Regions from separate parts of the Nocardiopsis sp. NPDC049922 genome, predicted to be linked through region 2. Evidence: riboswitches for the same ligand, from Rfam matches in the RefSeq annotation. Region 2 holds a riboswitch; the other holds the start of a gene.
What was found. A riboswitch is a leader RNA that binds a small molecule or an ion and turns the genes downstream of it on or off. The one in region 2 is predicted to bind S-adenosylmethionine.
Positions count from the first base shown of each region.

Region 1: linked by a shared signal. The riboswitch ahead of thrC (threonine synthase) and the one ahead of AB0I72_RS05095 (aminotransferase class V-fold PLP-dependent enzyme) in region 2 are both predicted to bind S-adenosylmethionine.

Region 1 covers NZ_JBFAME010000001.1:571,729-576,501, reverse strand. The annotation lists gene AB0I72_RS02745 (trehalose-6-phosphate synthase) at 131-1,567, opposite strand; SAM riboswitch class I at 1,865-2,007, shown strand; gene thrC (threonine synthase) at 2,021-3,280, shown strand; gene AB0I72_RS02735 (ubiquitin-like small modifier protein 1) at 3,369-3,647, shown strand; gene AB0I72_RS02730 (PadR family transcriptional regulator) at 3,799-4,383, shown strand; gene AB0I72_RS02725 (hypothetical protein) at 4,397-4,773, opposite strand, start outside.
Region 2 covers NZ_JBFAME010000002.1:195,240-200,012, forward strand. The annotation lists gene AB0I72_RS05090 (SAM-dependent methyltransferase) at 1-559, opposite strand, end outside; gene AB0I72_RS05095 (aminotransferase class V-fold PLP-dependent enzyme) at 767-2,104, opposite strand; SAM riboswitch class IV at 2,163-2,277, opposite strand; gene AB0I72_RS05100 (DUF3870 domain-containing protein) at 2,491-2,874, shown strand; gene AB0I72_RS05105 (CoA transferase) at 2,883-4,130, shown strand; gene AB0I72_RS05110 (acyl-CoA dehydrogenase family protein) at 4,184-4,773, shown strand, end outside.

The DNA.
Region 1 (4,773 bases), on a different contig from region 2:
GCCCCTCCGAACCCACCGACCTCCGACGGCGACACCGCGACCGGGGCGCTCCCCGCCATCCCACGACGGCGGGCGCGCCCCAGCGCGGACACGTCCCGGCGGGCCCTGACCCCGACCCCGGCCGCGCCCCTCAGCCCAGCGCGCGCAGCTGCTCCTGGAACCACCGGCGCGGCGGCAGCGCCACGGCCGCCTCCCGCAGCCGCTCACGCCGCCTCCGGCGCTCGTCCGGCCCCATCGTCAGCGCCCGGTGCAGCGCCTCCGCCGTCTCCACCGTGTCGTACGGGTTGACCGTCAGCGCGTGCTCGCCCAGTTCGTCGGCGGCCCCCGCCTCACGGGACAGCACCAGCACCGAGTCGCGCTCCGACAGCACCGGACCCTCCTTGGCGACCAGGTTCATGCCGTCGCGGATCGGGTTGACCAGCAGCACGTCGGCCATCTGGAAGGACGCCAGCGAACGCGGGTAGTCGTCGTTGACCTCCAGCACCAGCGGCGCCCACTCGGCCGTGCCGAACTCCTCGTTGATCTCCTTGGCCACGCGCAGGACCGCGTCGGTGTACTCCCGGTACTCGGGCACGTCGCCCCGGCTCGGGTAGGCGAACGCCAGGTGGGTGACCCGCCCGCGCCACTCCGGGTGCGCGGTGAGCAGTTCGCGGTACGCCTCCAGCCCGCGCACGATGTTCTTGGACAGCTCCGTGCGGTCCACCCGCACGATGAGCCGCGTGTCGCCGACGACCTCCTCCAGGGTCTCCCGCCGTGCCGCGACCCTGGGATCCGCCGCGCTCTCGCGCAGTCCCTCCTCGTCCGCGCCCAGCGCGTGCACGCCCATGTCGACCACCCGGCCGCCGTGCTCGACCGTGCGCTTGGTCAGGTCCACGTCGGCGCGCAGGATCTCCGCGCAGCACCGCAGGAAGGCGTCGGCCCAGCGTGGGCTGAGGAAGCCCAGGTGGTCGGCGCCGAGCATGCCCTCCAGCAGGTCGCGGGCGACCTGGTCGGGCAGCATCCGGAAGTACTCCGGCGGCGCCCAGGGCGTGTGCGAGAAGTGCGCGATCCGCAGGTCGGGGCGGCGGGCGCGCAGGATGCGGGGCACCAGCGCCAGGTGGTAGTCCTGCACGGCCACGCGCGCGTTGTCGGCGGCTCCGGCCACCAGGGCCTCGGCGAACGCGTTGTTGTAGGCGACGTAGTCCGCCCAGCGCCGGTGGAAACCGGAGCCGAAGGAGGGCTTGTCGGGGGTGTCGTACAGCATGTGCTGCGTGAACCACAGCGTCGAGTTGGCGATCCCGGTGTAGGCGCCCGCGAAGGTGTCCTCCGGGATGTCCAGCATGTGGACCCGCATGCCGTCCAGGTCGTGGGACCGGTCCAGGCGGGCCCCGGGGGCCTCGGCGGCGGCGCGCCGGTCGGCGGGGGACAGGGCGGCGCACACCCAGAGACCGTCGATCTCCGAGGCCACCGAGATCATCCCCGACACGAGTCCGCCGCCGCCCCTGCGGTACTCCAGGGAGCCGTCGTCGGCGGTCGAGAAGGACACCGGTCCCCTGTTGGAGGCGATGAGGATCTGTGCCTTGTCCACGTACTCGTCCTCTCGGTGGAGCGGATCGGATCTGCCGCCCGTGAGCGGGGTGTGGGTGCGGGGCGGGGTGTTCCCTCATGTCTCGCCCGTGGACGGGGGGCCCAAACCCGTGCCGGGCCAACGCATGCGTACGTCACACCGGCCGAACGCGGCGGCTCCGGGCCGGGATCGCCGACCTGGGCCGTCTCACCATACGAGCGGGTTCGTGTGTTCCGGGTCACCCGATGTGGAAAGCCGGCCGACGTGTCCGTTACAGTGACCGTGCGGATCCGACAGGGTCGGCGCACAATTTCATATTGCTCATCCAGAGGGGTGGAGGGACCGGCCCTACGAAGCCCCGGCAACCATCTCAGCATGCGATACTCGCGCTCCTCGCGAGGCGGCTGGGACAGGTGCCAACTCCGGCCTGGGGTCAAGGTGGCCACCAGGAAAGATGAGGGGAGACGCCTCGCCATGGCGATTGCCGCCACCGAACCCACCTCCGTCCGCTCCTTCGGCCCCGCGACCGCGCTGTCCTGTCGCGAGTGCGGCGAGCGCTACGACCTCACCCCCCGCTTCGCCTGCGAGTTCTGCTTCGGCCCCCTTGAGGTCGCCTACGACTTCGGGACCGTCACCCGCGCCGACATCGAGAGCGGCCCGAACAACATCTGGCGCTACCGCTCCCTCCTGCCGGTGCCGACCAACGTCGCCGAACTCCCCAACATGAACCCCGGCCTGACCCCGCTGGTCCGCGCCGACCGCCTCGCCGCCGAGCTCGGCCTCGACTCCCTCCACATCAAGGACGACTCCGGCAACCCCACCCACTCCTTCAAGGACCGCGTGGTCGCCATCGCCGTCGAGGCCGCCCGCACCTTCGGGTTCACCACCCTGTCCTGCTCCTCCACCGGCAACCTCGCCGGCGCCGTGGGCGCGGCCGCCGCCCGCGCCGGGTTCGAGTCCTGCGTGTTCATCCCCGCGGGCCTGGAGGAGGGCAAGGTGGTCATGGCCGCCGTCTACGGCGGCAAGGTCGTGGCCATCGACGGCAACTACGACGACGTCAACCGCTTCTGCTCCGAGCTCATCGGCGACCCGGCCGGTGAGGGCTGGGGCTTCGTCAACGTCAACCTGCGCCCCTACTACGGCGAGGGCTCCAAGACGCTGGCCTACGAGATCGCCGAGCAGCTCGGCTGGCGGCTGCCCGAGCAGATCGTCATCCCGATCGCCTCCGGCTCCCAGCTCACCAAGATCGACAAGGGTTTCCAGGAGCTGATCAAGCTCGGCCTGGTCCAGGACCGCCCGTACAAGGTCTTCGGTGCCCAGGCCACCGGGTGCTCCCCGGTCGCCAGGGCGTGGGAGGCGGGCCACGACGTCATCCAGCCGGTCAAGCCCGACACCATCGCCAAGTCGCTGGCCATCGGCAACCCGGCCGACGGGCCCTACGTCCTGGACATCGCCAAGCGCACCGGCGGCTCCGTGGAGCACGTGAGCGACGCCGAGGTGGTCGACTCGATCAACCTCCTCGCCCGAACCGAGGGCATCTTCGCCGAGACCGCGGGCGGCGTCACCACCGGCGTCCTGCGCAAGCTCGTGCGCGAGGGCAAGCTCGACCCGAAGGCCGAGACGGTCGTGCTCAACACCGGCGACGGTCTCAAGACCCTGGGCGCCGTGGACGCGGGCGTGACCGCCACCATCGCGCCGTCCCTGTCCGCGTTCGCCGAGGCGGGCCTGGCCTGACGGCCGCGGCGGCCACCCCGACGACCTCGCGGGGTCCGGTGACGCGTCCCGGGCCCCGCACCCCACCCGACGAAGGAAGAGACACGACATGAGCGCCAGCGTCCGCGTGCCCACCATCCTGCGCACCTACACCGACGACGCCTCCGAGGTGACCGCCGAGGGCGCGACCCTCGCCGAGGTCATCGACGACCTGGAGGCCAACTACCCGGGCATCCGGGCCCGGATCCTCGACGACGCGGGCAAGGTCCGCCGCTTCGTCAACGTGTACGTGGGCGACGAGGACGTGCGGTTCGAGAAGGGCCTCCAGACGGAGGTGGCCGACGGCGCCCAGGTCTCGATCATTCCGGCGGTCGCCGGAGGCTGCTGAGCCGCCGCCGCGGAACCGCGGCCCCGAACGGGGCGGTCCCGTCCTCCACCCCCCGGGAGGACGGTGCCGCCCCGTTCGTCGTGTCCGGGGCCGGTCGGCCCCCGTCGACGCCGCTCGTAGGCTGGGGGCACCGAGACGGACGAGGGTGGAGATGTCGGCGACGCGGCTGTTGGTCCTGGGCGTGGTGCGGATGCACGGGCAGGCACACGGGTACCGGGTGGGGCGGGAACTGCTCTCCTGGAACGCCGGGGAGTGGGCCAACGTCAAGTGGGGCTCGATCTACCACGCGCTGCGCAAGCTGAGCCAGGAGGGGAAGCTGCGGGAGTTCGTGGCCGACGGCGACGACGTGGTCGACCGCACCTCCTACGCGCTGACCGACGACGGCGAGGCCGAGTTCCACCGGCTGCTGTGCGCGGCGTTGAGCCACTCCGGCCACGACCACGCGTTGCTCTGCGCCGGGGTCACCCTGATGACCGCCTTGCCGCGGGCCGAGGCGATCGCGATGCTGGAACGGCGCCTGGCCGGGCTGGAGGAGGTCGGCTCCGAGGTGCGTTCGGCGTCGGGTGAGGGCCATGACAGGCCGCCGCACCTGGCCGAGCTGTTCGGCCTCTGGCGGTCGACGATCGATGCCGAGACCGGCTGGACCCGTCGACTCATCGACTCCCTGGGCGAGGGACGCTACACGATGGCCGACGACGACGCCGGCGCCTTCGGCCTGCCGCCCACCGGCGACTGACCCCCGGGCCCGCCTACCGGTTCCCTCCCCTGACGGCGTTCAGCAGCCACGCGTTGGCCTCGGCCGCCTCGTCCGTGCGCCGGGTCAGGGTGAGCCGGGCGGCCTGGAGCGCGGTGTCGGACTCCAGGTCGGGGGCTCCGGCGAGTGACCCGTGGTCGCGTCCGCGGGTCTCGGCGAGGACGTCGGCGAAGGCGCCGCCGCTCGCGGCCAGCCGTTGGCACTGCTCCCATTCCTCGTGGGCGGTCAACGCCCGCTTGACCGGGCCGATGTAGGACTCGGCGCGGTCGACGGCCGCCGCGTGGGCGGCACGCACCTCGTCGAGCACCGCGATCTGGGGGCGCATGGCCTCGCGCACGCGGTGGGACGCGGCCCTCCCGTCCAGGTCGTTGA
Region 2 (4,773 bases):
CGTCCCGCACGGCCGCGTGGGGGGCGGTGGAGGCGAGGCAGAGGAACCCGCCGCCGCGCATCAGGGAGTGCAGGTCGCCGATCCACGTGGGTGGCGTGTCGGGGGCGAGGGGACGGGTCAGCAGGACGGCGAACGGCTGGTCGAGGTCGACCAGACCGGAGGCGCGCAGCCGGTACAGGAGCGTGGCGGGGTCGGCGCCGTCGCCGGAGAGGACCGCGGTGTCGGAGGCGGGGAGCACCCCCGCCGTGCCGTGCGGCGCGACGTGCACGACGGCGGCGTCGGGCCTGCGCTCCCGGACGCGTGCGCCGGTGCCGGGCACCGCGCACCCCCAGTCGACGAACTGGTCCACACCGGCGTCGGCGCACAGGTAGTCGACGACGCGGCCCAGGAAGCGCTCGTGCAGGCGGAGCTGTTCGGCGTGGCGGGGGTCGGGGAGCCGGGCGTCCGCCCGACGGCCGAGGCCGACGACGCGGGACCGCCGTCCGGGGACCGGCACGGGGTCCGGCCGCTGGGACGCGGCCGTGAGCGGGCCTGCCTTCGATCCTCGGACGTCCGTCACGATCACGCTCCCCCAGCCGGTCCGCTCGTGGGAGGCACGGCGCGCGGATCCGATCGGGATCGTACGTATCGCGCCCTACCGTCAGGGCCCGATGCTACCCCCGGGAACGTGATCCGTCGCACAGGGTCGGGTGATTCGTGCCCCGGTTCTCCGTCTGGGCGGTATCACGGCGGAATCCGTGGCGGGAGGCCCGTGTGCCGTGCCGTCTCAGAGCACGTTGCGCGGGTCCGGGACCGGCGCCAGCCGTCCGTCGCAGTCGGCGTACTCCCACCGGGGGCCGTGCTCGACCAGCGCGGCGACCGCCCCGACGAGCCGGTCGACGTGCTCGGTCGTGGTGCCCACGCCCAGGCTCGCCCGCACCGCCTGCGCGTGCCCCTCGGGCAGCAGGTGGCGGGTCAGGGGGTGCGCGCAGAACAGCCCGTCGCGCACGCCGATCCCGTACTCCGCGGACAGGGCGGCGGCCAACAGCTCGGCGGGCAGGCCGTCCACGGTGAAGGACACGATGCCCACGCGGGTGTGGTCGCTCCCCCACAGGGACAGCTCGCGAACCCCGTCGATCCCGGCCAGTCCCGCGCGCAGCCGCTCCAGCAGGGCGGACTCGCGGATGTGCAGCAGTTCCTGGGTGGCGGGGGTGAAGGTGTCGCAGGCCGCGGCCAGGGCGACGGCGCCCAGGACGTTGGGGCTGCCCGCCTCGTGCCGCGCGGGCAGGTCGTTCCACTGGACGTCGTGTTCGGTGACCAGGCGGGTGGCCCCGCCGCCGGACAGGTAGGGGGTGGCCGCGCGCAGCCAGTCGGAACGCCCGGCCAGCACACCGGAGCCGAAGGGGGCGTAGAGCTTGTGTCCGGACAGGGCGACGTAGTCCGCGCCGGTGGCCGCGAGGCTGAACGGCAGGTGCGGCACGTACTGGGCGGCGTCGACCACCACGCGCGCTCCCTCGGCGTGGGCCACGCGGACCAGGTCCTCGACCGGCCAGATCTCGCCGGTGACGTTGGAGGCGGCGGTGACGCACAGCAGGGTCGGACCGGCGGGGGCCTCGCTCAGGGCCCGCCGCGCGGCGGCGACGGCGGCCTCGGGGGACTCCGGCAGGGGGAGGCGCACCACCCGGCCCGCGCGGGAGGCGGGGTGCTCCCAGGGCAGCAGGCTCGCGTGGTGCTCGGACTCGAAGACGACCACGGTGCAGCCCTCGGGGACGGCGCGCGCCAGGAGGTTGAGGGCGTCGGTGGTGCCGCGCACGAACACCACGGCGTCGGCGGGCTCGGTGCGCGCGCCCAGGAAGCGGGCGACACTGCGGCGGGCGCGCTCGTAGGCGTCGGTGCTCACCTGGGAGTGGTGGCCCGCGCCGCGGTGCACGCTGGCGTAGTGGGGCAGGGCGTCCGACAGGGCCTCGGCGACCGAGGTCAGACACGGGGCGCTGGCCGCGTAGTCGAAGTTCGCGTAGTCGACGCGCCCGCCGGTGACGAGGGGGACGCCGGCGTCGGCGGTGACGATCGAGCACTCGGCGGGTTCGGGCGAGCGCAGGGAGTGGATGTGATGGACCGTGGTCAAGATGCACCTCATTCGTGGGTCGGGGGACCCACGTGGTGCCTCACGGCATCAGCTCCGGGGTCCGCGCTTGTCAGACACGGTCGTGTCGGGACCTGGTCCTCACCCGGGGCACCCCACCGCGGAAGGAGGGTTGCCGGCCAGCAAGCCGGGGCTTGACGCTGGCACTCGTGACCTGGCCAGAAAGGTAGCACAGCCCCGGCGGGGCGTACACCGGCCCCCTGGTGTGCGCCCGCCCACACCCCGCTTGACACCCGCCGCCGGGCCTGGGACATACTGGAGCCGCCTGCCCTCACGCCGCGGGTGTCCGGCTTTCCCGGCCGCCCTCCAGGCGCGAGACTCCAGAGCATCGGAGTTTTCGCATGCCCGCGAGCGAGAGGTGTGTTGCTTTGCACGGCGACGACCGTATCCAGCAGCTTTTCCGCAACCCCAGGGTTGTCCTGATCTCCGGCTACGCCCGTCTTCCCGACACGGTGGCGAGCCATTCCCAGTACCAGCGGCTGGGCGTCGTGCTCGCCGTGGACACCGCCGACGACCGGATCGTCGCCGCGGACACCACGCTCCTCACCGACCTGGCCAAGGAGTTCTTCCGTGCCCTCGTCGAGGGCGCCTCGGTGACCGAGGACATCGCCGAAATCGTCCAGCGGGTGCAGACGCGGTACGCGGGCCAGTCCGGCGCCGCCCTCACCACCGCGCTCCGCCGCTGTCTGGAGACCTACCACCAGCTGCGGGACGGCGACCAGCTGCCCGGTCACGCCGACGCCGAGGAGTGAGCGCCCCCGTGTCCGACACCCACGCCGAACCCGCCGCGCCCCCGCCCCTGGCCGGGGTGCGCGTGGCCGACCTGTCCCGGGTCCTGGCCGGGCCCTACGCCACGATGCTCCTCGCCGACATGGGCGCGGAGGTGGTCAAGGTCGAGCAGCCCGGACGCGGGGACGACACCCGCGCCTGGGGTCCGCCCTGGGCGGGGGCCGCCCAGGACGCCCCGGGCGAGGCCGCCTACTTCCTGTCGGTCAACCGCAACAAGCGCAGCCTCGCGGTGGACCTGAAGGACCCCGAGGGCCTGGCCGCCGTCCAGGACCTGTGCGCCTCCTCCGACGTGGTGATCCAGAACTTCCGCCCCGGGGTCATCGACCGCCTGGGCCTGGGATACGCCGACGTCAGCGCCCGCAACCCGGCGGTCGTGTACTGCTCGGTCAGCGGGTTCGGGCCCGAGCACGAGCCCGCCACGCGCCCCGGTTTCGACATCGTCGTGCAGGCCGAGAGCGGGCTGATGGCCGCCACCGGCCCGGCGGAGGGCCCGGCGAGCAAGGTGGGCGTGGCGCTCACCGACGTGCTCACCGGCCTCAACGCCGCCGTGGGCGTCCTGGGCGCCCTGATGCGCGCGCGGACCACGGGCCGGGGCGAGCACGTCAGCGCCTCGCTCATCAACTCGACCCTGTCCGGCCTGGTCAACCTCACCCAACAGGCGCTGGTCACCGGGGCCGAGCCCGCGCGGATGGGCAACGCGCACACGACGATCGTCCCCTACCAGGTCTTCCCGACGGCCGACGCCGACATCGTGGTCGCGGCGGGCAACGACGCCCTGTACCAGCGCCTGTGCGCCGCCCTGGACCGGCCCGACCTGGGCGGTGACCCGCGCTACGCCACCAACCCCGGGCGCGTGGAGCACCGCGGGGAACTGGTGGCGGAACTGTCGCGCACCCTGCGCTCCCGGCCCGCCGACCACTGGATGGACGTGCTCGTGGCGGCCGGGGTCCCGGCCGGTCGGGTGCGCGGGGTGCTGGACGCGCTGCGCACCGCCGACGCCCACGGCGACGACGTCCTGCGCACCGTGGAACACCCCACCGTCGGACCGCTCGAACTGGTCCGCGCGGGGTTCCGGATGGAGGGCACGCCCACCCCCCTGGCCGCCCCTCCCCTGCTCGGCCAGCACTCCCGCGACCTGCTCACCGAGCTGGGCCTGGACGGGGGCCGCATCGACGCGATGATCAAGCGCGGCGCCGTCCAACAGCCCGACCTGCCCTGACCCGGGCGACGCGACCGCCCCGACCGACACACCGAACCACGAAGGGAACACCCATGAGCGACACCCGGCGCAAGCCCGCCGCCCCGGACCCCCGCGACTTCCTCGCGGTGGACGCCACGCTCTCCGACACCGAACGCGACGTCCGCGACGCGGTCCGCGCGTTCGGCTCCCGCGAGCTCCTGCCCCATGTCGCCGACTGGTTCGAGGCGGGCACCCTGCCCGACCCCCGGGGCCTGGCCAAGGCCTTCGGCGACCTCGGCGTGCTCGGCATGCACCTGGAGGGCTACGGCTGCGGGGGCTCCAGCGCCGTCGCCTACGGCCTGGCCTGCCGGGAGCTGGAGGCGGTCGACTCCGGGCTGCGCAGCTTCGTGTCCGTCCAGGGCTCCCTCGCGATGACGGCGATCCACGCGTTCGGCTCCGAGGAGCAGAAGAACGCGTGGCTGCCGCGGATGGCGGCGGGCGACGCGATCGGCTGCTTCGGCCTGACCGAGCCCGACTCCGGCTCCGACCCGGGCTCGATGCGCACCCGCGCGCGACGCGACGGGTCGGACTGGGTCCTGAACGGCACCAAGATGTGGATCACCAACGGCTCGGTCGCCGACGTGGCCGTGGTCTGGGCCGCCACCGACGACGGCATCCGCGG